2 regions of the Shewanella sp. FDAARGOS_354 genome follow, and region 1 is predicted to be linked to the other one. Evidence: riboswitches for the same ligand, from Rfam matches in the RefSeq annotation. Region 1 holds a riboswitch; the other holds the start of a gene.
The links. A riboswitch is a leader RNA that binds a small molecule or an ion and turns the genes downstream of it on or off. The one in region 1 is predicted to bind cobalamin.

Region 1 (12,358 bases):
CGGCACCCGAGGCATATTGGCGCTGGGTTAACGCCAACGTTTGCCGACTGTGTTCAATACTCTTATTGCTCAGTTCAATCCGTTGATGCAGATAACCAATCTGCCAATAGAGCGAAGCCGTCGTCGCGACGAGACTCTGCGCCGTGCTCTCCCTATCTTCGAGACTTGCCAGCGCCGTCCATTGGGCTTGGTCGATATTGGCCGACACTTTGCCCCAGAGATCCACCTCATAGCTTACCGACAGGTTCGCCTGAAATGCCTTGCTCGAACTACCGCCATCCAGTGGTTTATTCACAGACGCCGTATTATTGGAGCTGAGCTGTGGATACAAATCATCCCGCGCTAACCCCGCCTGTAAACGCGCCTTTTGCAAGGTCAAAGTCGCAAGAGTCAAATCATTATTGCTGCTAAGCACTTGGCTAATCAACTGATTTAATTCGGGTTGATTAAACTTATGCCACCAAGGGTCGAGACTCACTTGGCCATTCACAGGGTCATTCACTTGGGTATGCTGCCACTGCTCTGGCACCTGCAAAGCAGGCGGCTCAAAGTCGGAGCGCATCAGCGCGCCACAGCCTGACAGCAGTGCGATGCTGATGGCAATCACACTGACCTTGAGCGATAAACCGACACGGCAGTTTAATTTGTTTTGATGCGTTAAAACTTGATCATTCATTGCGTTACTCTCTTGCTAGTGCATCAACTGGGTCTAAACGCGCCGCATTGCGAGCGGGGAGGAAGCCAAACAACACCCCGATTAAGGTGGAGCAGGCGAAGGCGGCAACAATAGAAGTCGTCGAATAAATCATCTGGAAACTGCCTCCCGCTTGGGCAAACACCACGCCAATCAAATAGGCCAAGGCCACCCCAAGCGCGCCGCCGCACAGACAAACCAACACGGCCTCAATTAAAAACTGCCGCAGAATATCGCTCTGGCGCGCCCCAACCGCCATGCGCACGCCAATCTCGCGGGTACGTTCGGTCACCGACACCAACATGATATTCATCACCCCAATACCACCCACCACGAGGGAAATCACCGCAATGGCCGAGATTAATAGCGTCATGGTCGCGGTGGTTTTCTCGATATTCTGGCGAATGGTATCCGTGTTAATGGTAAAGAAATCTTGGGTGCCGTGGCGCATCTTCAGCAGGCTAATAATGCCCTGCTCCGCCGCATTGCTCGGTACGGATTCATCGAGCCTAACAGTAATGCCATCAAGGTATTTCTTGCCCACCATCCGGCCTGATACCGTGGTATAAGGCACCCACACATTGAGGGCATCACTGTTACCAAAGGCGCTTTCCTTAGGCTGAGTGACACCAATAATCCGCACCGGCAAATCCCCGAGGAAGATGACTTCCCCGATGGCAGAGCCCATGACGCCGCTACTGTTAGGGAACAGCTGTTTACGGGTGTTCTCGTCGATCACCGCATCCTGCGCTAACGCATTAACACTGTCATCATCCCAAAACTGCCCTTGGGCGAGCTCATAGCCTCTAACCCGGAAGAACTCTGGACCCACACCATTCACAGTCGCCGTCACCGCCTTATTGCCATAACGCACCGTCGCACTCGAACCAATGCTCGGGGTGACGCTATCGACATAGGGTAAGTTTTTCAGTGCATTAGCATCGCTTGCAGTCAAAGTTCGTACCTTTGCCGAGCGCCTATCACCAAAGCCTGAGCCGGGGCGAATGTCTATGGTATTGGTGCCCATCGAACTAATGCTCTTTAAGATTTCCCGCTGCGAGCCTTCACCCAGCGCCACCACAGACACGACTGAAGCGATACCGATAATAATGCCGAGCATAGTTAAAAAGGTGCGCAATCTATGGGTCGACATCGCCAGCAGCGCCATTTTCAGGGCTTCGGCATATCTGTCCCATGCCGCCACGCGGGCGCGCACCTTCGTCTTGGCGGGGATCACTTCAGTCTTAGGCGCAGCAGCAACGTTTGAGGCGGGATTAGGCTCATCGCTGATAATCACCCCGTCCTTAATCTCAATAATACGGTCGGCATGCTGCGCCACATGCATATCGTGGGTGACGATGATAATAGTGTGTCCTTCGCGGTGCAGTTCCTGTAATAACCGCATCATTTCTTCGCCGCTGTGACTATCTAAAGCGCCCGTCGGTTCGTCGGCAAGGATCACATCACCGCCATTCATCAGCGCCCGCGCAACACTCACCCTCTGCTGTTGGCCACCACTGAGCTGATTCGGCTTATGATCGAGACGCTCACCTAAACCCAAGCGCGACAATAAGTGCTCAGCGCGCTGTCTACGTTCAAGGCGATCTTTACCCGCATACACGGCGGGCACTTCGACGTTACCGACGGCATTAAGATCGCCAAGCAAATGATATCGCTGAAAAATAAAGCCAAAATGCTCACGTCTCAGCTTTGCGAGTTCATCCACATCCATCTGCGAGGTATCTTGGCCATCGATAAAGTACGCGCCCTTTGAGGGTTTATCTAAACAGCCCAAGATATTCATCAAGGTCGACTTACCCGAACCCGAGGCGCCGACAATCGCCACCATCTCACCCCGGGCGATGGAAAGATTAACATCTTTGAGTACAGTCAGTTGTTGCTCACCCGCCTGAAAACTGCGGTAGCAAGCTGACACTTCCAGTAATGGCTTAGTCACGCTTAAAACCTCATTGGTGGGCCACGGAACTTCATGGTCGAACCATCGGCGGGCATTCCGAGCACCACTTGGTCGCCTTCGTTCAGGCCAGACAGGATTTCGGCATTGATTTTGTTATTAATACCAACAGTTACATCCACATATTGCACTTGGTTATTCACCAATACAGGCACTTGATATTGCGGCCCACGGGACTTGCCTTCCGCTGGCGGAGCCGCTTTATCCCTTGGTTTTACCCTCAGCACTTGCGATGGTACTAACAGCGCATCATCAGACTTGGCAAGCACAATCGAAATCTGCGCCGTCATGCCAATGCGTAGGGTACGGTCGGGGTTTTCGACATCGAACAGGCCATGGTAATAAATGGCGTCTGAATCGCTCGAGCTCATATTGCTATCGTCACCATCCATTGAGGTCGGGCCAGGCTCAATCGCCCTTAAGGTGCCGCGATAGGGATGGTTAGGTCTGCCAAGAATAGTGAAATACACTGGCTGTCCGGGGCGCACATTGACGATATCGGCTTCGGAGATCTGCGCCTTGACCGTCATGGTATCGAGCTGCGCCATCTCGACTATGGTTGGTGTGGTTTGATTGGCGTTAACGGTTTGACCCACTTCGACCGCAGAGTAAACGACGGTGCCATCCATAGGCGCAGTGATCTTGGTATAACCTAAATCGATTCTGGCACTGTCGACATTAATCTCAGCCTGTTGTTTTTGCGCTTCTAACTGCTCAAGCTCGGCTTGATACACCGTGAGCGTGGCTTCGGCGGCTTCAAAGTCTGCGCGGGAGCTGGCCTTATCGGCGAGCATTTGCTGCTGACGGGTATATTCGAGTTTTGCCTGACGAATTTGCGCCTGCTTAGCACGATACTGGGCATTGATGTTTTTAAGGGATGCCAGCGCATTTTGCAGGTTGTTTTGCTGGGCAAGACTGTCGATTTGCGCGATAAGATCGCCCTTTTTCACCTCTTGGCCTAGCTCCACAGGCAAACTCAGAATTTGCCCTGAGACCTGCGCGCCCACACTCACCAGCTTGGAGGCCTGCAACATGCCGTTGGCGAGCACCGAGTTTTCAATATCGCCGCGTCTAACGGGTTCAGTCACATAGCTTGGAGCCGCCTCGGGTTTATGTAGCAGAAAATAAGCGCCGCCCCCAAGGAGGATGAGGCCGCTTAGGATCAATATCAATTTACGCTTTGAGGATTTTTTCATCTGAATCTAGGTGTCCATCAATGCCAATGGGCGCAAGCGTGTATCTTGCGGGAAGAAAAATAGTGCTGTCAGTATATAGAGTTAGCTAAGCACAGTAGACGAAGGAAGTGTCGATATCAGGTAAAGATTTGCAAATATCTGTGTAGAAGTTTGCGCCCTAGACCTTTAAATATACGGATAAAACGTTGAACCATATAAATCCATGTTACTTGAGATTATCTGCATACCTCAAACTAAAGGGTCATGGCGTGAAACGCTGATTTTTATAAGCGAAGGTCTGTTCAAACAACCAATAGCAAAACAGGGATACCTTAGGTATCCCTGTTGTTTACGCTATGCCAAAGAGGCATTCATTGCAGATTTTACAGTGCTTAGCCAAGGCGGCGACGTAGTTCACGGGTCGCATCGACCATGTTTTTCAGCGCGGGTTCTACTTCAGCCCAAGTGCGTGTCTTAAGGCCGCAGTCGGGGTTAACCCAGAGTTGGCGCACTGGCACTTTTTGCGCCGCTTTTTCGATAAGGTGCACCATGGCCTCAACACTTGGCGTATTTGGCGAGTGGATATCGTAAACGCCTGGGCCAATTTCATTTGGATATTCAAAATCTTCAAAGGCGTTGAGCAGCTCCATGCGTGAACGCGAGGTCTCGATGGTGATGACGTCCGCATCCATGGCGGCAATGGCCGCAATCGTGTCATTAAACTCGCTGTAGCACATATGGGTGTGGATTTGGGTTTCATCCACCACACCCGCCGCACTTAGTTTAAAGGCATTCACCGCCCAATCTAAGTAAGCCTGCCACTCGCTTTGCTTTAATGGCAGACCTTCGCGGAAGGCTGGCTCATCAATTTGAATAATGCCAATACCTGCATTTTGTAAATCCACCACTTCATCACGAATTGCCAGCGCCAATTGGGTGGCAATGGTATCGCGGCTGATATCTTCACGGGCAAACGACCAATGTAGAATCGTCACCGGGCCCGTTAGCATGCCTTTGACGGGTTTGTCCGTCAGGCTTTGGGCAAATACAGCCCAATCAACCGTCATGGCTTTCGGGCGACTCACATCACCATAAATCAATGGCGGCTTAACGCAGCGAGAACCATAACTCTGTACCCAACCATTTTTGGTAAAGCCCACACCTTCGAGCTGCTCACCGAAGTATTCGACCATGTCGTTACGCTCGGCCTCACCGTGTACCAGCACATCGATACCGAGTTTAAGCTGGCGGTCGATGGTATCGCGGGTTACTTGCTGCAACTGCTCAGTATATTGGGCATCGCTTAGCTCACCCTTGCGCCAGCGACTACGTAGTCCGCGGATTGCTGGTGTTTGTGGGAACGAGCCAATCGTGGTCGTTGGCAACAATGGCAAACGGTACTTACGCTGCTGCACCGCTTGGCGCTCAGTAAATTCGCTCACACGTTCATAGTCGGCTGGGGTCAGCGCAGCAACACGGGCGATCACTTTAGCATCCGCCGCCTGTGCTTTAGCCTCACGGCGTGCCAAACAGGTGTTAACTATCTCTTTGGCCGCGACAGACTCAGGGGCCTGCAACAATTGGCGCACATTAGCCAGTTCCAACAGCTTTTGCTTAGCAAATGCGAGCTGCTGACGTAGCGCCGGCGTGAGCGTTGTCTCTACCTCTAAATCCACAGGGCTGTGCAGCAGTGAACAGGAGGTGCCAATCCATAAACGCTGGCCTAAGTCTCGGGCAACACCGCCGATACGCTCAACAATCAGGTCAACCTCTGCCGCCCACACGTTACGGCCATTAACTACGCCAGCTGACAGAATTTGATCTGGTCTTAAGGCATTGGCAAACAAGGCCAATTGTTCAGGGGCAGTCACTAAATCGAAGTGCAAACCCGCCACTGGCAGCGCGGAAACCAGCGTCTGATGATGACTGATACTGCCATAGTAGCTGGTGAGTAAAATCTTCACTTGAGCCGTTTTAAGCGCTTGATAAGCTTGGCTAATCGCTGCTTGCCAATCATGAGTTAATTCGAGTGCTAGAATCGGCTCTTCAAGTTGCACCCAAGTCACGCCCTGCGCAGCAAAACGCGCAAGAATGTCGGCATAGGCCTTTAACAGATTTGGCAATAGGCTGAGTTTATCGAAATCCTGACCCACAGTTTTTGCCAGATACAAGTAACTCACGGGGCCTAACAGCACCGGCTTGGCTTGATAACCTAAGGACTGCGCCTCGGCCACTTCATCAAAAAACTGCTCATAGGCGATAGAGAACTCTTGGTCTTGCTTAAGCTCTGGCACTAAGTAGTGATAGTTAGTGTTGAAATACTTAGTCATTTCCGAGGCTGGCGCATCGGTGCCAGTTGGCGCACGGCCACGGGCAACGCGGAATAAGGTATCAAGATCGATAGCACCCTCACCACGGTGGCGATCGGGGATAGCGTTTAAGGTCGCACTCAGGGTTAACACTTGATCGTAAAAGGCAAAATCCCCTACAGGTACTTGCTCTATCCCTGCGGCCACTTGCCATTGCCAATGGGTGCGGCGTAACTCCCTAGCCACCTCATGCAGCTCGGCTTGAGTGCTCTCACCACGCCAGTATTTTTCAAGGGCAAACTTTAATTCACGACGACGCCCGATACGGGGAAAACCTAGACTGTTTAATTGCATACCATATCTTCCTTTATTTGAGATAAGCCATATTCGGCACTTGCACCCAGCTGATGGTGTTTTCTTGGCAACTTTTCGCACTTAAGCCAAGATAAATCACAATGGGCGTCTGGACGTCTAGAAGTTTATTGTGATAGTCTCTATGCCAGCAACCGAATTGATTTCAAGCACAACATGAGCGAAATTCACTTGGAGTGATCATGATCGAACTAAGACATCTGCGAACCTTAATGGCCCTGAAGGAAAGTGGCAGCTTGGCGGGCGCAGCCAAAAAACGTTTTGTCACTCAATCGGCTCTCTCCCATCAAATTAAGGAGTTAGAGCAACGAATTAACTCGCCCATTTTTGTGCGTAAGAGCAAACCGCTCTCCTTTACTCAGGAAGGTGCACGCCTGTTGCACCTCGCCGAAGAGATCCTGCCTAAGGTATTGGAGACGGAAACCGATCTCAAAAATGGGCTGGAAACTGAAACCAATCAGCTCAGAGTCGGCATTGAATGCCACAGCTGTTTTCGCTGGCTAATGCCGGTGATGGAGCAGTTTAGGCAAGATCATCCCCAAGCCGAGTTAGATCTTTCCAGCCGTCATCTATTCGACTCGCTCAATGCCCTAGAAATGGGCGAACTGGATATAGTGCTGACCTCAGATCCCGTGCCAGGTCACTCGCTCGCCTATCAGCATTTGTTTGATTTTGAAGTGAAGTTAGTGGTTTCTAAGGATCATCCCTTAGCGAAAGAAGCCTATGTTACGCCCAAGCAATTGGCGCGCTTGCCGATAATCAGTTATCCGGTGCCACTGGCGCGTTTAGATATTTACCGTCACTTTTTAGAACCCGCGGGTATAGAAGCCGGCGAGCAAAAGACCTGCGATTTGACCATGATGTTATTGCAGCGCATCGCCTGTAAGGACGGTATCGCCGCCTTACCAAATTGGTCTATCAATGAGGGACATGGTTTGAGTTTAGCTTCAGTCAAACTGGGTCAAGAAGGCTTAAAACGCCCGCTATTTGGGGCTTATCGCCGCCACAGCGCGAACTCGGCCTTAGTGCAAAACTGGCTGCAACTAGTAGCAAGCGAAGGCTTAGCCCGCCAGCAAAAAACCAATTAAGCGTTGAAATGTTTAACAAAAAAGCCTGCTATTGCAGGCTTTGTTTTTATGAGCGGTGCTTAGAGCGGATTAAGCAATAAACCACGCATTGACAATACTCGGCGCAGAATTAACCCGGGGGAATTTTGATTACGGGTCTGGCGCAGATTGTGGGCGATCATAAACTCTTGGCGCAGATCTTGGTCAAGATCTAAGGCTTCAAAGGCTTCGATGGTTAAAGTTTGTTGCTGATTATCGATCAAAGACTTAATCACACTTAGCGGGAAAGATTGCTCAGAGCTGGCATTCAAATAAGCAAATGCGGTTAAAGCAATAATCTGGCCGAACACACTAAACAGCGCCAAAGTTTGCACCTCATCGGGGTCGATATCGACATCCGGCATATCAACTAAGCTGTCAACCGCATCAGTTGCTATATTTTCCGTGAGTTTCCAATAACCTTGAACCAACTTCTTATAGGGTTGAGGCAATTCATCGAGGCGTTCTTTCAAATAAAATGTAAAGGCATAACGGTAAATATTAACTTGGCCCAAACGAATTAAGGCATCTTTTAAAGAGCGAGACTTAGGGCTAACCACACCAGAAGCTTGCGCCGAATTACTGCGCATCAACATATGGGCCGCTAACGCGGGATCACTCGAAATAATATCGATCACATTACGAATATCGCCTTCGGCAAGAATGGCCTTTTTCAGTGGAATTAAGATCCCACGGCGGCCAATGACTTGCTCTTCATTCGCTATGATGGCTCTCACTTGAGTAAAAACCTGTTGCTCAAGATCTGTCATAGGACACTTTACACCTGTTAATTAGCTATAAGATGATTCGAATACCGCTCACATCATACCCAAACTACAAAGAATTTCAGCACTAAGTCGTAGAATAATTGCGTTAACCGTAAAGATGATGTGCTTTATAGTATAAGCAACGACTTAGCCTATATTACACCCGTAGAGATTATTTTTCTCTGCACCCAACAGCAGAAATAACAAAGCCAGACAGAGTCTGGCTTAAAAAGGTACTAAATCACTTAATTATCAGGGTTCAGCTTAGAAACGGTAGCCGACAGTAAAGCGAATATCACGGCCTCGGCCTGAGTAATAGCCGTCATAGGTTCCACCAGCATAATAACCAGCACTGACATAGTCTTTATCGAACAGGTTATCGATACGCAGGCTCGCTAACCAGGCGTCACGGGTATAGTTAAGTGCCAAGTTACCTAAGACATAACTAGCCAATTTATCGCCTTGGTTAGCATTATCGCCTTCGATAAAGCGATCGCCCGTATAAATGGCCTCGGCAAAGACTTGAAAATGTTCGGCAAAATCCATACTGACATAACCGCGTCCCGAATGCTCGGCCACCCAAGACAATTGCTTGCCATCATTCACCCCGTCGGTAAATTCGGCATCGATATAGTTGTACTCAAGACCTAGTTGCAACGCTTTAGTCACCTGCCAATCCCAATCGGCACTCGCGCCATAACGGCGTGAAGCATCGGCATTAACGTTAGCGCCTTGGAAGCTGCCACCAACAGGTTTTTCCGCACTCGGGTCGAAGACAATTTCATCTTCTAAATCGAGGCGGTATAAGCTCACTCGCAAAGTTTGGCTGGCAACAGCCCAATCCCAACCCGCTTCATAGGAGCGGCCGGTCTGCGGCTTTAAGCCATACACATCTTTCGGGGTGTAGGCTTGCTCATCCACCTTAGCGAAACGGAAGTTTTCATCGCCACGTAGATAGAATCTGTGCTCGGCGCTCGGGCGGTAATTTAAACCGAACTCGAATGCAGTGGCATCTTCATCTAAATCAATACCGTTTGGATAGACATTGCCATCGACCAGATCGTCAGTCACCCGCGCGTAACGTCCGCCCACCACATAGCTTAAGGTGTGACTTAACGGCACAGTGGCTTGCAGGTAAGCACTTTGCATTTCCTGCACGTTACTGCGCGCCATAGAGTCAAACTCGGCTTTACCGCGGCTGATATCCAAACCTGTGACTAGGTTGAGCTCACCTTGACGGGTGCTGTAGTTGGCGAGCGCTTTAGGGCTAAACATCAGCAACGAGCGAGTATTTTGGCTACCCGCCCCCCAGTTTAATGAGCTCACTAAGGTATCGCTGTAATCCAGATCCGCCACCAAGGCCCAGTTTTGGTTAAGCTGATGCTGATAACCGCTGCGCGCCGCCGTGGTCATCTCATGAACATATTCGCTGCTATTAGAAGACTGACGTGGGTTTTCTTTGAACTGCTTAGGGGTCAACGCCCCAGGATTCTCGCGGTCATCATCGTAATAGCTGGTTTCAACGAAGAAAGAATCTGTGGCGGTTTTATATTGAATACGGCCAAGGATAGAACCCGTTTCATTGGCATTATGCTTACGATAGTTATCGCCTTGGTTGTAGCTACCAGTCAGGAAATAGTGCCAATCTTTATTGATGGCGCCCGACACATCGCCGCGACCTTCGTAGGTATTAAAGCTGCCGCCGGATAATTGCACGCTGCCGCCCGAATTCTCAGGCGACTTAGTCACAATATTGATCACCCCGCCTACCGCTTGGTCGCCATAGAGCACGCCCGCACTGCCCGATAAAATCTCGACCCGCTCAATTAAATTGAGTGGAATCGCATTCAGGCTAGGCGCGGCGATATCAATATTATTTAAGCGGCGACCATCGAGCAAAATCAGCGTGTTGTTAACCGCAGAGCTGGCGCTAAAGCCACGCATCGCAAAGCTAGTGCCAATGTTATTGTCGGACAGTTGAATACCACTTTGACCACGTAACACTTCGGTCAAGCTGGTTGCGCCACTCATTTCAATCGCCGCAGCATCAATCACATTCACATTAGCGGCAATATTTAACGGGGTCTTATCAGCACGGCCAATCACCACGATATGCTCATCGACGTTGGCGGCATGAGTTTCATCGGCAGCCACAGCGGGCGCGATAATTGATACACTGCAAAGGCTGCCAATCAGCAGCGCAATTTTGGTTGGATGTGTTCCCATTTTACCTTTAACTCCTACAAGGAAAACGGGGCATTAGCGCCACGATACCGTTGATTCAGTAGAAAACACTGATAGTCACTATCGCATTTTGAGATCTGCCCACCGAAATCTCAAAAACACCTTTAGGGCCGGTCTCCGGACTTAGGCTATATCCATCTCAACTTGAGATGAACGCGAAACTGACCTTTACACACTCGATTACAGGGCTCATCGTGAACGCCTATCAAATGCGGTCGTCTCTCACCTTTTACCGTTGCGGGGGCAGTGCCAGAATTTCACTGGCTTCCCGATTATCTCGCGACTTCATCATCGCAAGCACCACAGAAGGTTGACTCAAAATTAGGTTCAAAGGGCGTCAAACCTGTTAACGCCCAACAAGGCTCAGAATATTAAAGACCTAAGCGCGCGCATTATAGACGTCTATACGGATGAAAGTCCATTAATCTCAGATTGGCGAGAAAGCTCAGATGAGTTAGAAAACGCCATCCCAGTTTTTTGCCGCAGGTTGGGGTCTGTCTTTGCTCAAAATCGCCTGACGTTGCTCAGGGGTTTCGCATTGGGCAACCGGGCTTAAATCCAGCGGCTTAATCACTAACGAGTCAGCAGGTTGCACAGGCGACTTGTCGAACATGGGCAAATTCATCGACCAAGAGACCAGCTCCCCCTTGTCGCTAATGCCAACATAACCGTCATTTGCGCCATCTAACCACGTGAGGCGCGGAATACGTGCCATTAACTTTTCCACATTATCACGGTTAGCGCGATATCCAACGGGCACCACTTTGCCATCGGGACGAGTAAACACAAAGGAAGATGGTCCTTGCGTAATAACACTGCCTTCCTGCCAATATTTATCAAGAATCTCTTGGGCATAGTGAAACCCAAACATATACGCGTAGTCAGTGTCGTCGGCCACAATTTGCGGCACCGCCTTATCCCGCAGTAATAAAAAACCTGAGCCGACGCTGATAATCTCCTTCACGCCTGTAATGTCGGTTTTTTTAATCCAATCGACGCCACAGTTAATGCCATCGCCCCAAAAATGCGCATCCCCCGTAGGACTTAACACCGCAAATGCGCAATTGTTTGCCGTCATACTCGCCACGTCTTTTAAGGCACTGCGGATAGGATAAGTATCACTGCGCCAGCCCCAACTCACTACTGAGCCGTCCTTTTTCAAGGCGGCATAGGTGTGTTGAAAATATTCGATCTTCGCCACATCCGTAAGCTGAGGGAGCAACTTTTTCATATTGGTCGACTCTTCAACCTGGCCCCAAATCACTGCACTACCCTGTTTTTTGAGGGCGACAAAACTGCGTCCCTTAGCAAAGATATCAATGACATCAACTAATTGATCCTGCACATGCAAGCTATTGCCACCGTAAGGGCCATAACCCCAAGTGTGTACCTTGCCTGTGGCATCTAGCGCGGCAATGGCCTCTTGGTTGGCGAATAATTTAGTAATATTAGTCATGCGGTTTTGTAGGGCTTTGTCGAGGCGATATTTACCCACATTGCCCCAGAACACCACAGTGCCATCTTGACGTAACGCGGCAAACCCATCTTTAATCGAGACGATTTGCTTAACTTGCTTAAGCTGCTCAGTCACCTCGCGGCTATCGCCACCAGCATAGCTATCACCCCAAGTGATCACCTCACCGGATTGTGTTAACGCCGCAAAGGCCGAACTATTGGTGACCACAGTCTCGACAGCGGGTAAATCACAGGGAATAT
Region 2 (12,358 bases), 230 kb from region 1:
CGACTCTTGGCCTGCTTAGTTGGCGAGTCAGTGAGCGCATCCTCGGCATCTAAGTGCAAATCATGCAAATAGGGCAGCACGCCTAATACTGGCTTTTGCGTATACGTCTCAAGCCAATCAATACCAGGCTGCAACAGGCTGATATCACCGCGAAAGCGATTGATCACAAACCCCTTTACCCGCGCCTGTTCTGACTCGGATAACAGCGCCAAGGTCCCGACCAAATGGGCAAACACGCCGCCTTTATCGATGTCGGCAATAATAATCACCGGGCAGTCAACCGCCTCGGCAAAACCCATATTGGCAATATCCCCAGCACGCAGGTTGATTTCAGCTGGGCTCCCCGCCCCTTCAACCACTATGGTGTGATATTGCTGACCTAGGCGTTCAAAGGAGTCCAAAACGGCATTAAGGGCCATGGCTTTATAATCTTTCGATTTTTCACCAAAAAAAGCCGAGGCTTCGAGTGTCGTTAACGCTTTACCCTGCACAATAATTTGGGCGCCCGTATCTGAACTGGGTTTGAGTAAAATCGGATTAAAATCAGTATGTGGCGCTAAATAACAGGCCGCGGCTTGCAGCGCCTGTGCGCGACCAATCTCGCCGCCATCAACAGTCACAGCACTATTAAGCGCCATATTCTGTGGTTTAAAAGGAGCGACGTTTACACCCTGACGGGCTAGCAATCGGCAAATTCCCGCCACCAACGTACTTTTACCCGCATCTGAGGTGGTGCCCTGCACCATTAATACTTTGGCGCCTTGGGACGATGTTTGAGGCAAACTAGCGGTTGACGTTTGATTGGTTGCCGTGGGATCTGCAACGTTATGTGAATGCATGGGCAAGGACATCACTCAATAGAGGAAATAAGATAAAAGGCGCTTCTTTTTATACGAACTAAATGCAAAAGCGGCTCAAAATAACATTCACAACTTGATTTAAATGCACCAGCTCATTTAAGAGCGCTAGCTCGATTTAAGCGTCAGCGGTAAACCCGCCACCACTAAGGTCACATTATCCGCAACAGCAGCAACATCTTGGTTTAACCAGCCAGCTTCATCCACAAATTGGCGACTCAGTTCCCCCAAGGGCACAATGCCTGAGCCTACTTCATTACTGATTAAAATCACCACACCTTCAAGTGTATTTAACGCACTGACAAAATCCGTTTTGGCCTGTCGCCAGTGGGCTAACACATCGTGTTGAGATGATGTCGCAAAAGCTAGGGCAAAATCTGATTCGGTCGAAGCTGGCTCAGCCTGTGGGTGGACAGCAAGTAATTGATTGGTTAACCAAAGCGTTAAGCAATCCACCATAATCACCCGCCCCGGCTTAGCTAAATGCTTAAGCTTGGCGGTTAATGTCAAGGGTTCTTCAATCAACTGCCAGTCGATATCGTCCTTGGCTCGGCCATCTTGATGTAAACGGATCCGACTGGCCATTTCAGCATCGAGTGCCTGCGCGGTTGCAACGTAGCAGGCATCGAATCCTAAAGCCGTATACTGGCGTACTAAGGTTTCACCGTAACGGCTCTTACCGCTACGAGCGCCGCCCAGCACTAAATGGATCACAGAATGCTACCTACAACGAGCAGCACGAAGTAACACACAATTTCACAAATTTGCTGCGCAGCGCCTAAGGTATCGCCTGTATAGCCGCCAATTTGACGTCTAAAGATCACCACGATCAAACGGCGCAATCCGATCATAATCAACAACAGCGACAGTGCAGCAATCCCCTTTAACACCAACAGCACTAACACACCACTGGCGATCAAAATAAATAGTTCATTAATGCCTTGGTGCTGCGCTAACGGCTTAGATTTACTGGACTCATCATCGCGCACATATTTTTCGGTGAAAATAAGGCTCGCGGCCACGACTCGACTCACAGTATGGGCGACAATCATCGCCGAACCAGCAACCACAGGGTCATAAAGCGCTAATTCCACCAATAATTGCCATTTAAGCATCAAGACAATAATCAAGGCCAAGGCACCATAACTACCAAGGCGCGAATCCTTCATAATGCGCAGCTTGTCTTCAGCCGTCCAACCGCCACCAAACCCATCGAAGGTATCGGCTAACCCATCTTCGTGGAAACCGCCCGTTAACAGCACGCCCGTTAACATCGACAGCAATACAGACACCCCAGCGGGTAACCAATTTTGAGTCAGCCAAAAAACGATGGCGCTTAACAGTCCCACCAGTAAACCCACTAAGCCAAAGTAACGACTGGCTTTATTGAGTTTATCGGCATCGACTTCGACCCATTTGGGCATAGGAATACGGGTAAAATAGCCCATGGCCACAAAAAATAAATCTATCTCTTTGTGCCAGCTTTCGCGTTCTGACATAAAGCATCCTTAGTGAATACACACTTGCAGCAAGGTTTAAAGTTAAAACGGTTAGCTAAAAGTTATTATTTTAAATTAAGTTAAATAAATAACTTAGCAGGGCTACATCATACAACAGCCTCAATCCCTGCATCACTAAAACTCGCCATTTGATTGTAAAAATTTACTGCGGCTTGAATTAACGGCAATGCTAAAGCTGCCCCCGTGCCTTCACCTAATCTAAGCCCCAAAGATAACAAGGGTTTAGCTTGCAAATATTCCAACATACGTTGATGGCCTTGCTCCTCGGAGCAATGGGCGAAAATCAGATAATCCCGCACATTAGCATTGATCGTCACCGCGACTAATGCGGCGGCGGTCGCAATAAAACCATCCACAACTACCAACATCTTGCGCTCAGCTGCAGCCAGCATGGCACCAGTCATTTGCACAATTTCAAACCCGCCAAGACAAGCAAGCACTTGTTTTGGCCCACTAAGCGCACTTTGATGCGATAGCAACGCCAGTTCTACCAAGGTTAACTTACGCGCTAAAGTGTCGCTATTAATGCCTGTACCGCGCCCCACACAGTCAGCTACATCTAATTGCATAATCGCCGCCATAATTGCCGCGGCAGAGGACGTGTTGCCAATCCCCATTTCACCAAACGCAACCAGATTACAGCCTGCTTGATGGTGACGCTCAATAAGCTCGCGCGCCATATCAAAGCCCTTATCCACACTCGTTAAAGGCATGGCTGGCTCCAAATGAATTGCAGCAGTACCCGCGCCAAGACGTTGATCGATAATCCCTTCTAGCCCCTCAACGGGTGTCAAAATACCGCAATCGATCACTTCAAGCGTAAAACCTAATTGGCGACAAAACACATTAATGGCCGCGCCGCCGTGGGCAAAGTTTTGCACCATTTGGTGGGTGACTTCACTTGGGGCAATCGAAACCCCTTCAGCGGCAATGCCGTGATCCCCTGCAAATACCAACATGGTCGGTTTGACTATCTGCAATTGTTGTGGCCCTTGAATGCGAGCAATTTGTAATGCTAAGGATTCGAGTTGTCCCAATGCACCTGGCGGCTTGGTCTTAAGATCGATTTTTTGTTGAATAACCTGATCCTGCGCTTTACTCACAGGCTCGATTTGAAATGACAGGCTTGATTGAGACATTCACACTCCAGTGACTAATTCGATTTCAATAACTCGTTCGATTTCAATAACTCGTTCGATAACAACTACGACGCATACAGCGGCTATTTTCCATACGCACTTAGTACTAAATTAGCTAATCCTCTGCGAAAAACGCGAGTTCAATTAGTTGCGCCGACGCAAAATCAGCAAAAAGAAAAAACTACCTATCGAGGCGGTGATAATACCAACGGGCAGTTCTTGATTACCCAGTAAACATCTCGCGAGCACATCAATCCACACCATAAACAAGCCGCCCACTAACGCGGTGAGCAAAATGGGCTGACGCCCGGGAAATAACAAGCGCACAGTATGGGGGATCATTAATCCAACAAAACCTATGCCACCACAGGTCGCCACTAAAACGGCGGTAATTAGCGAGCAGAGCAATAACATATTGAGGCGTAATTTAGGTACATTCACCCCTAAGGTGTGAGCCGTTTCATCCCCCGCCTGCAGGGCCATAATCTGCCGCTTCCAACCGAGGATGATAAAAAAACTTACCAATACAACGATGGATGGCAAAATTAAGAGCGGCCAACTGGCCTTAGCAAAACTGCCCAAACTCCAAAAAAGCACTGATGCCGTGGCCTGCGGGCTGGCAAAATACAACAGCAAGCTGGTTAATGCGCCAAACATAAACGATGTTGCCACCCCAGAGAGCAGCATGCGCTCAACTTGGCTGTTGAGCCCAAGCCCTGACAACGCGAGAACAATAAGAACGGATAAACTGGCACCAATAAAAGCGCCGAAAGGCAAACTAAACCACAGGAGCCCAGCAAACATTCCCGAGCCACTAAAAATCCCCGAATTGGCAATAACGCCAGCATTACCGAATAGACCAGAGCCAGTAAACAAGGTCAGCATCACCACAGCGCCAAAGGAGGCACCTGAACTGATGCCAAATAAATAAGGGTCAGCAAGGGGATTGCGAGTTACGGTTTGCAGCACACTGCCCGCTAAAGACAGCCCCGCCCCCGCCACAAACGCGAGCAATATCCGTGGCAACCTTAATTCCATCACAATCCGCTCCGTCATCGAGGCGGTAGTTGACGCACCGTCGTTGGCGAAAAATTGATTGAATAATTTAATAAACACATGCAACACATCTAAAAAGCTGATATTTGCCGCGCCAAAACTGGCGGCCGCAATCGGGGTCAGCAGGGCAAAACCCACCAAGCCAAGAATCAGCCATTGCTGGCGGGTTAATGGCGTTAAAATATGGGTTAAAGGATTCATCATTATCAGCTTAAACGTGTGAATCATGGCGTGTTTATCTCCCCGTTGATGTTATGGGGAGCGGATACAACCACATCATCCGTCGGTGATTTTTGATAACCATAAAAGTAATTAATTAAAGGATTGGCATGTTGTGGATGGGGCATCACTTGAGCGCAAACACCAAAAACTTGGGCAATGCGCTCCTCTGTTAATACCTCACTCGGCGTGCCCATGGCGCTCACTTGCCCCTTATCCAGTAGCAGCAAACTATCACACAGGGCACTTGCTAAATTCAGATCATGAATAGAGGCAATGACACTAATGCCAAGGCTTCGAACCAACTCCAAAATTTGTATTTGATAGCGCACATCGAGGTGGTTTGTGGGTTCATCTAAAATCAGTAACTGAGGTTGTTGCACGATAGCGCGGGCAATCAGTGCCCGTTGTTTCTCACCGCCGGAGAGCCTTTCATATTGCTGATAGCGCTTATGGCTAAGACCTACCTTTTCAAGCGCCTTGATAATTTTTTCACTATCACCGCTGGAATTAGTATCGAACATCCCTTTGTGGGGCGTGAGCCCCATAGCAACGAGTTGCTCTGTGGTCATATCAAAATAGTGCGGCGTATCCTGCTGCACCACAGCTACTTTGCAGGCAAATGCCTTGGGCGAAAGCTCGTTAATGTCCTGCGAAAACAAACTGATTTGCCCCAGAGTTGGGCGAATAAAACGATATATACAACGCAGTAAACTGGATTTACCCGCACCGTTAGGGCCGATTAATCCCAGCATTTCACCGCGTTGTAGGGCAAAGTTAATCCCTGAAAGAATGGTTTTGCCTTCGATGGTCCAACTTAATTGGCTGACATTGAGTGCCACATTAGCTAGCACCGCCGAAGATTGCACATCTGTTGACGTGGAAGGCTTCATTTAAAGCAGCTCCCACAGGCATATTTTGTACCCAAACCCAGTAGCACCATGGGCCACAGGGCGAAACGTATCAATATCATTTTCTGCTCCCTCGAGTCACCCGCTCGAGAACTAAGGCTGCACGCAGCGAAAACAGAAATAGGCAGGTCTCCTGACTTGTAGCAAAGAAGGTTCTAGGTTCTAGGTTCTAGGTTCTAGGTTCTAGGTTCTAGATTCTAGGCTCTAGATTCTAGGCACTTCTTTTAACTACTCACAGTTGCGGGTACAGTTCGGGCTGGCTGATGGGCAGCACCCCGATTCCCTATTATGTTTGGGTTGATCCGGCGTTTATAACGACTATTGCCTTAAGCGAATAGCGCAGGATAAAGCGAAATTCCCAACACCTATTTCTGCGACATTTAAACTTAGCGAACACCATGTGCTATCTCGCTCAAACGTCAGGGAAAAGCATTATCCTATATCTTGCTCATTAGGCAATGCAGTTTAAATCAGAAAATGTTCATCATCCCATTTAGCATGAGATTTCAAACTCAATCAGCATGGCCCGATGGCCAGTCTAAGCGCCAGTATCGAGTCCCATGTTTATCTTCGAGTACATTAATCGTCACCACCGCGGCAACCGGTAAAGTCAGTTGACTGTAAAACCCTACCGTTCTCACCGCCCCCAATGCTCTTGCCATTAAATGACGGATCACCCCGCCGTGGGTCAAAACCCAGATATTGGCTGTGGGTGCATCGGCATTACACTCGCCGTGGGCCTGTTCATCATCCAACGCCAGCAGGGCAAACTCTTTATTGAGGATCTGCTCTATTGCGCCATCGATACGAGCCTCAAAACTTGCCATCGTTTCACCATTGGGCGGCGACACGGTCCAAGGATCTTGCCAATAGGCCGCCATGCGCTCGCCATCCTGTTGATATAACTCATCGAGTAAGCGACCATCCCAATCGCCAAAATCCATTTCTTGTAGATCCTCCAGTAGGTTGACCTCAAGCGGCGAAGGCGTTGGTGCAGCTAAATGTGAACTCTCAGACAAGCTGGAATGCGGCTCCAGCGCCAACTCCTTGGCAAATTCAGCGCAGCGCCTTGAGGTGGAGCTGTAAATACCGTGGCATTCACTGGCCTGCAAAGCGACTGCTGCCAACATCTGCCGCCAGCCCTTCTCGCTCAGTGGAACATCGACTCTGCCACGTAAAATAGCCCCGCCCTCGCATTCCCCATGGCGTAACAGTAATAAGCGAACTTGTTTCATATATGCCTTTTAAAAATCTTAGGACCTAAACTCTAGATTCTAGATTCTAGATTCTCGCTCCTAATGACTTTCACCTTGCCCTGACAATCCGATGTCGCGTATTATGGACGTCTATACGTATAAATGTCCAAACCATAACGAACGACATTCAATAATAAAATGCAATTTACCGCAGAATTGCATATTTTTGGACTCAACTTAGCTGTAGTAAAGGTAATCATTTATGGCGATATCTCTCCATCGAGCCAGCCAAACACTGGCAGACATTCGCAACCAGTTGTCAAAGCGCATTCTGATTTTAGACGGCGCCATGGGCACTATGATCCAAGGCTACAAGCTAGAAGAAGCCGATTACCGTGGCGAGCGTTTCAAGGATTGGCATACCGACGTTAAGGGCAATAACGATCTTTTAGTGCTCACGCAGCCACACATCATCAAACAAATTCACACCGACTACCTATTAGCCGGTGCGGATATTATTGAAACCAACACCTTTAACGCCACAACTATCGCCATGGCCGACTACGATATGCAGTCGCTGTCCGCCGAAATTAACCGTGAAGGTGCGCGCCTCGCCCGTGAGGCCTGTGATGAAATCGAAAAAGCCACGGGTAAACCACGTTATGTCGCCGGTGTGTTAGGACCCACTAACCGTACCTGCTCTATCAGCCCCGATGTTAACGATCCCGGATATCGTAATATCCACTTTGATGAGTTAGTGACCGCTTACTGCGAATCGACCCGCGCCCTGATTGAAGGCGGCGCCGATATCATTATGGTCGAGACCATCTTCGATACCTTAAACGCTAAGGCCGCATTATTTGCCATCGAAACCGTGTTCGATGAACTCTTTGGCGCTAACTCGCCAGCACGTTTGCCAGTGATGATCTCCGGCACTATTACCGATGCCTCGGGCCGAACCCTTACCGGACAAACCACCGAAGCCTTTTATAACTCCCTTCGCCATATCAAGCCGTTATCTATCGGCCTTAACTGCGCCCTTGGGCCAAAAGAGCTGCGTCCCTACGTTGAAGAACTGTCACGCATCGCCGAATGTTATGTGTCGGCGCACCCTAACGCGGGTCTACCAAACGAGTTTGGCGGTTACGATGAAACCCCAAAAGACATGGCCAGCGTTATCCAAGAATGGGCCCGTGAAGGCATGCTCAACATTATTGGCGGCTGCTGTGGTAGCACACCCGAGCATATTAAGGTCATTCGCGAAGCGGTGGAACCGTTTGCCCCGCGCGTATTACCCGAGATCCCCGTCGCCTGCCGTTTAGCAGGTTTGGAACCGCTCACTATCGACGCCCAAACCCTGTTTGTGAACGTGGGTGAGCGCACCAACGTTACTGGCTCGGCCAAATTTTTAAAGCTGATCAAAGAAGGCAAGTTCGAACAGGCGCTCGATGTCGCCCGTGAACAGGTAGAAAGCGGCGCGCAGATCATCGACATCAACATGGACGAAGGCATGCTCGATGGCGTGGAGGTGATGCATAAGTTCTTAAATCTTATCGCCTCTGAGCCAGATATCAGCCGCGTGCCGATTATGATCGACTCCTCGAAGTGGGAAGTGATTGAAGCGGGCCTCAAATGTATTCAAGGCAAGGGTATTGTTAACTCTATCTCCCTCAAAGAAGGCGAAGAGAAGTTTATCGAGCAGGCAACCCTCGTTAAACGCTACGGCGCGGCGGCCATTATTATGGCGTTCGACGAGCAAGGCCAAGCCGATACGAAGGCGCGCAAAGTCGAAATCTGTACCCGCGCCTACCGCGTGCTGGTCGATAAGGTCGGCTTTCCGCCCGAAGACATTATCTTCGACCCGAACATCTTCGCCATTGCCACGGGTATCGATGAGCACGATAACTATGCTGTCGATTTTATTGATGCCATTAAAGAAATTAAGGCCACCCTGCCCCACGCGATGATTTCGGGCGGGGTATCGAACGTGTCGTTCTCCTTCCGCGGTAACAACCCAGTGCGTGAGGCGATTCACGCAGTATTCCTGTACCACGCGATTAAAGTCGGTATGGATATGGGGATTGTCAACGCGGGCCAGTTAGCGATTTTTGACGATATCGACCCAGAGCTTAAAGTACGGGTCGAGAACGTGGTGCTCAACCTGCCTTGCCCGGTTGAAGGCTCGAGCAATACCGAGCAATTGCTTGATATTGCTGAAAAATTCCGTGGCGATGGCTCAAGTGCCGCTAAAAAAGAAGATTTAGAATGGCGCTCATGGCCAGTTAATCAACGTCTCGCCCATGCGCTGGTGAAAGGCATCACCGAATTTATCGACGAAGATACTGAAGCGGCTCGCCAAGCTGCCTCCCGTCCGCTGGATGTGATTGAAGGCCCGCTAATGGACGGTATGAATATCGTCGGCGACCTGTTTGGCTCGGGTAAAATGTTCCTGCCACAGGTGGTCAAATCCGCGCGGGTGATGAAAAAGGCCGTGGCCTACCTCAATCCCTTTATTGAAAAAGAAAAAGTCGCAGGTCAGTCGAACGGTAAGATTTTGATGGTGACCGTAAAAGGCGATGTGCACGATATCGGCAAGAATATTGTCGGCGTGGTGCTTGCCTGCAATGGCTTTGAAGTGTTCGATTTAGGCGTGATGGTGTCAGTAGAGCGCATTCTTGAGGCGGTGAAAGAACACAATATCGATATTATCGGCATGTCAGGGCTTATCACCCCAAGCCTCGATGAGATGGTGCACAATGTGAAAACCTTCCACCGTGAAGGGCTCACCATTCCAGCGATTATCGGCGGCGCTACCTGCTCGAAAATCCATACTGCGGTGAAGATTGCGCCGCATTATCCCCATGGCGCGATTTACATTGCCGATGCCTCGCGCGCAGTGCCTATGGTCAGCAAGCTAGTCAGCAATGAAACTCGCCAAGCGACCATTGATGAAACCTACGCCGAGTATGACGATATGCGCACCAAGCGTTTATCCCAAGCTAAGCGTAAGGAAATCGTCTCGCTAGAGGCCGCCCGTCAAAACCGCTGCCAGCACGATTGGGCCAACTACACCCCATTCAAACCTAACGTGCTCGGTCGCCAAGTATTTGAAGACTATCCATTAACCGATTTAGTCGACCGCATCGACTGGACGCCCTTCTTCCGCGCATGGGAGCTGCACGGTCATTACCCTGAAATCTTAACCGACAAAGTAGTCGGCGTTGAGGCGCAAAAGCTGTTCGCCGATGGTCAGGCGATGCTTACAAAAATCATCGAAGAAAAATGGCTCACCGCCAAGGGCGTGATTGGGCTATTCCCCGCCAATACCGTCAACTTCGATGATATTGAGCTGTACACAGATGAGACTCGCACAGAGGTTGAGCTGACCACCCATCACCTGCGGATGCAACTTGAGCGGGTCGGTAACGATAACTTCTGTCTGGCCGATTTTGTCGCGCCCAAAGACTCAGGCGTTGCCGACTATATGGGCGGCTTTGCGGTTACCGCAGGCCATGGGATTGATGAGCATATCGCCCGCTTTGAGGCGAACCATGATGACTACAACGCCATTATGCTCAAGTGTTTAGCCGACCGTTTAGCCGAAGCCTTTGCCGAGCGGATGCACGAGCGCGTACGTAAAGAGTTTTGGGGTTATGCCGCCGATGAGCAGCTCGATAACGAGGCGTTAATTCGCGAAAAATACAAGGGCATTCGCCCTGCACCGGGTTACCCCGCTTGCCCGGATCACACCGAAAAAGGCCTGTTGTGGGAACTGTTAAAGCCGAATGAAACCATCGACTTAAACATTACCGAAAGCTACGCCATGTTCCCTACCGCCGCAGTATCGGGCTGGTACTTTGCCCACCCGAAATCCCGCTACTTTGGCGTGAGTAATATTGGTCGCGATCAGGTGGAGGATTACGCGAAGCGTAAAGGGATGACTGTTGCAGAGACGGAGAAGTGGCTAGCGCCAGTGCTTGACTATGATCCCGAGTAATCGGGATTTAGATTACGCTAACGCGGTTTGAGATCTAAGATCGGTCTTGCGACCGAAAAGGTCGTGGGGCTTCACCCCACACCCGATGTTGCTGGTTCGTTTTGCATTGCGAACTAGCAACCATATCGCTGTAAGGTGATGATGTAACTCATTGCCTGCCGCAGGCTTTAGCACTGTTACCCCAGTGACACGCCGTGCATACATCCTTGTAGGCTCTACTAAAACATCCATGTTTTAGAAGGTCACTGGTGCAACAGTGCCCTATCTGGTGTACCCATTACGCTCTGCAAAAATTGCATGGGCTAATTCAGAAAAAATCATCATATAAAAGACTTATTTCGCGCTTATTCGAAAATCACCGATTTTCATTCGCCCCTTCCCCAAAAGCTACGCAGACGTACTGTCTGCGTCACGCGCCATTTTTCAATAAAGAGTCTTCATCGCCCTTCAGAAACTTCGCAGGGGATGGGTGAACTTCTGTAAGAGTAGAGTTAACTTTTTGCATTCAAAAAGCTATGCATCTCCTGTTATTTCCGTTCTGGAATTCCATTTCACACAAGGATAAATAGAGTTAACGAGGGGGATTAAAATGTGACTGAAGTTGCTTGATTCGCTCTGGGATCAAATCCATTTTATTGTCGGTGTTTAACTCATCACAATTTTCAGCGACAACCCGTTCTACGCCAGTTTCATCAGTAAAATAGAGTTTTTCGCAGTCGCATCTCAGTTTAGCGATGAGCGGCTTTTCCGCTTTAGCTTGGCGAACCTCGGCAACCCAGCAGGAATCAGCACAACCGCAGGAATGATAAATCAGCTCCTCACCAGAGACAGGCCAATCCAGCTGATATTCGCCTGCCAGCGCATTACTCACACATAGCACAAGAGCAAAGAATACGAATAATAGATATCGAATCATTTTTAATCATCCAAGGCTTATCTGAGTTCCTTAAGGACTAAGCATTAAAGCACCTTATTTAATGCTTAACCTAAGAATAACCAGAAATTTACGATCGCGCACTAACAATGGATATCCATTTTATTCTGCGGATTTAGCAATGGGTGTCTAATCAAACTTTTATCAATAACCAAATAAAATTAATGGCTTCACCTAAAAACCAAAACTAAATAACTAATAAATAAGAAAACAGCTTAGTAAAAACTAATTCCTAGCGATTTATTCATGCTGACATAAGAATGTGATTTTTAATTTTATAAATCCTATCAACAATATGATCAAAATCGGCCCCACCAATAAAAGAAAAAGCGAGATTTTTTATCGACTTATTATTTATACCATCTCTTATTTTATAAAGGCATTTATGAAATGCTCCTGTCGAACAGAACTGACAAGTAATAATTTCACCGCCAGAGCACATTCCATTAAGAGAGTTAATACTTTTTAAAATTTCGACTGAAAAAGATTCAACCAACCACTTACCCTTTGAAATACTTTTTAAAGTCAT

Region 2: linked by a shared signal. The riboswitch ahead of CEQ32_RS11465 (ABC transporter ATP-binding protein) and the one ahead of CEQ32_RS12395 (TonB-dependent receptor) in region 1 are both predicted to bind cobalamin.

What each region holds. Positions count from the first base shown of each region.
Region 1 is NZ_CP022089.2:2,743,721-2,756,078, forward strand. It holds gene CEQ32_RS12365 (efflux transporter outer membrane subunit) at 1-676, opposite strand, end outside; gene CEQ32_RS12370 (MacB family efflux pump subunit) at 681-2,651, opposite strand; gene CEQ32_RS12375 (efflux RND transporter periplasmic adaptor subunit) at 2,654-3,865, opposite strand; gene metE (5-methyltetrahydropteroyltriglutamate--homocysteine S-methyltransferase) at 4,237-6,507, opposite strand; gene CEQ32_RS12385 (LysR family transcriptional regulator) at 6,708-7,613, shown strand; gene CEQ32_RS12390 (HDOD domain-containing protein) at 7,673-8,401, opposite strand; gene CEQ32_RS12395 (TonB-dependent receptor) at 8,663-10,624, opposite strand; cobalamin riboswitch at 10,733-10,962, opposite strand; gene CEQ32_RS12400 (hypothetical protein) at 11,097-12,358, opposite strand, start outside.
Region 2 is NZ_CP022089.2:2,516,575-2,528,932, forward strand. It holds gene CEQ32_RS11440 (cobyric acid synthase) at 1-839, opposite strand, end outside; gene cobU (bifunctional adenosylcobinamide kinase/adenosylcobinamide-phosphate guanylyltransferase) at 966-1,571, opposite strand; gene CEQ32_RS11450 (adenosylcobinamide-GDP ribazoletransferase) at 1,568-2,356, opposite strand; gene cobT (nicotinate-nucleotide--dimethylbenzimidazole phosphoribosyltransferase) at 2,464-3,516, opposite strand; gene CEQ32_RS11460 (FecCD family ABC transporter permease) at 3,661-4,800, opposite strand; gene CEQ32_RS11465 (ABC transporter ATP-binding protein) at 4,797-5,684, opposite strand; cobalamin riboswitch at 5,808-6,039, opposite strand; gene CEQ32_RS11470 (histidine phosphatase family protein) at 6,215-6,937, opposite strand; gene metH (methionine synthase) at 7,161-10,895, shown strand; gene CEQ32_RS11480 (hypothetical protein) at 11,467-11,811, opposite strand; gene CEQ32_RS11485 (DUF4435 domain-containing protein) at 12,074-12,358, opposite strand, start outside.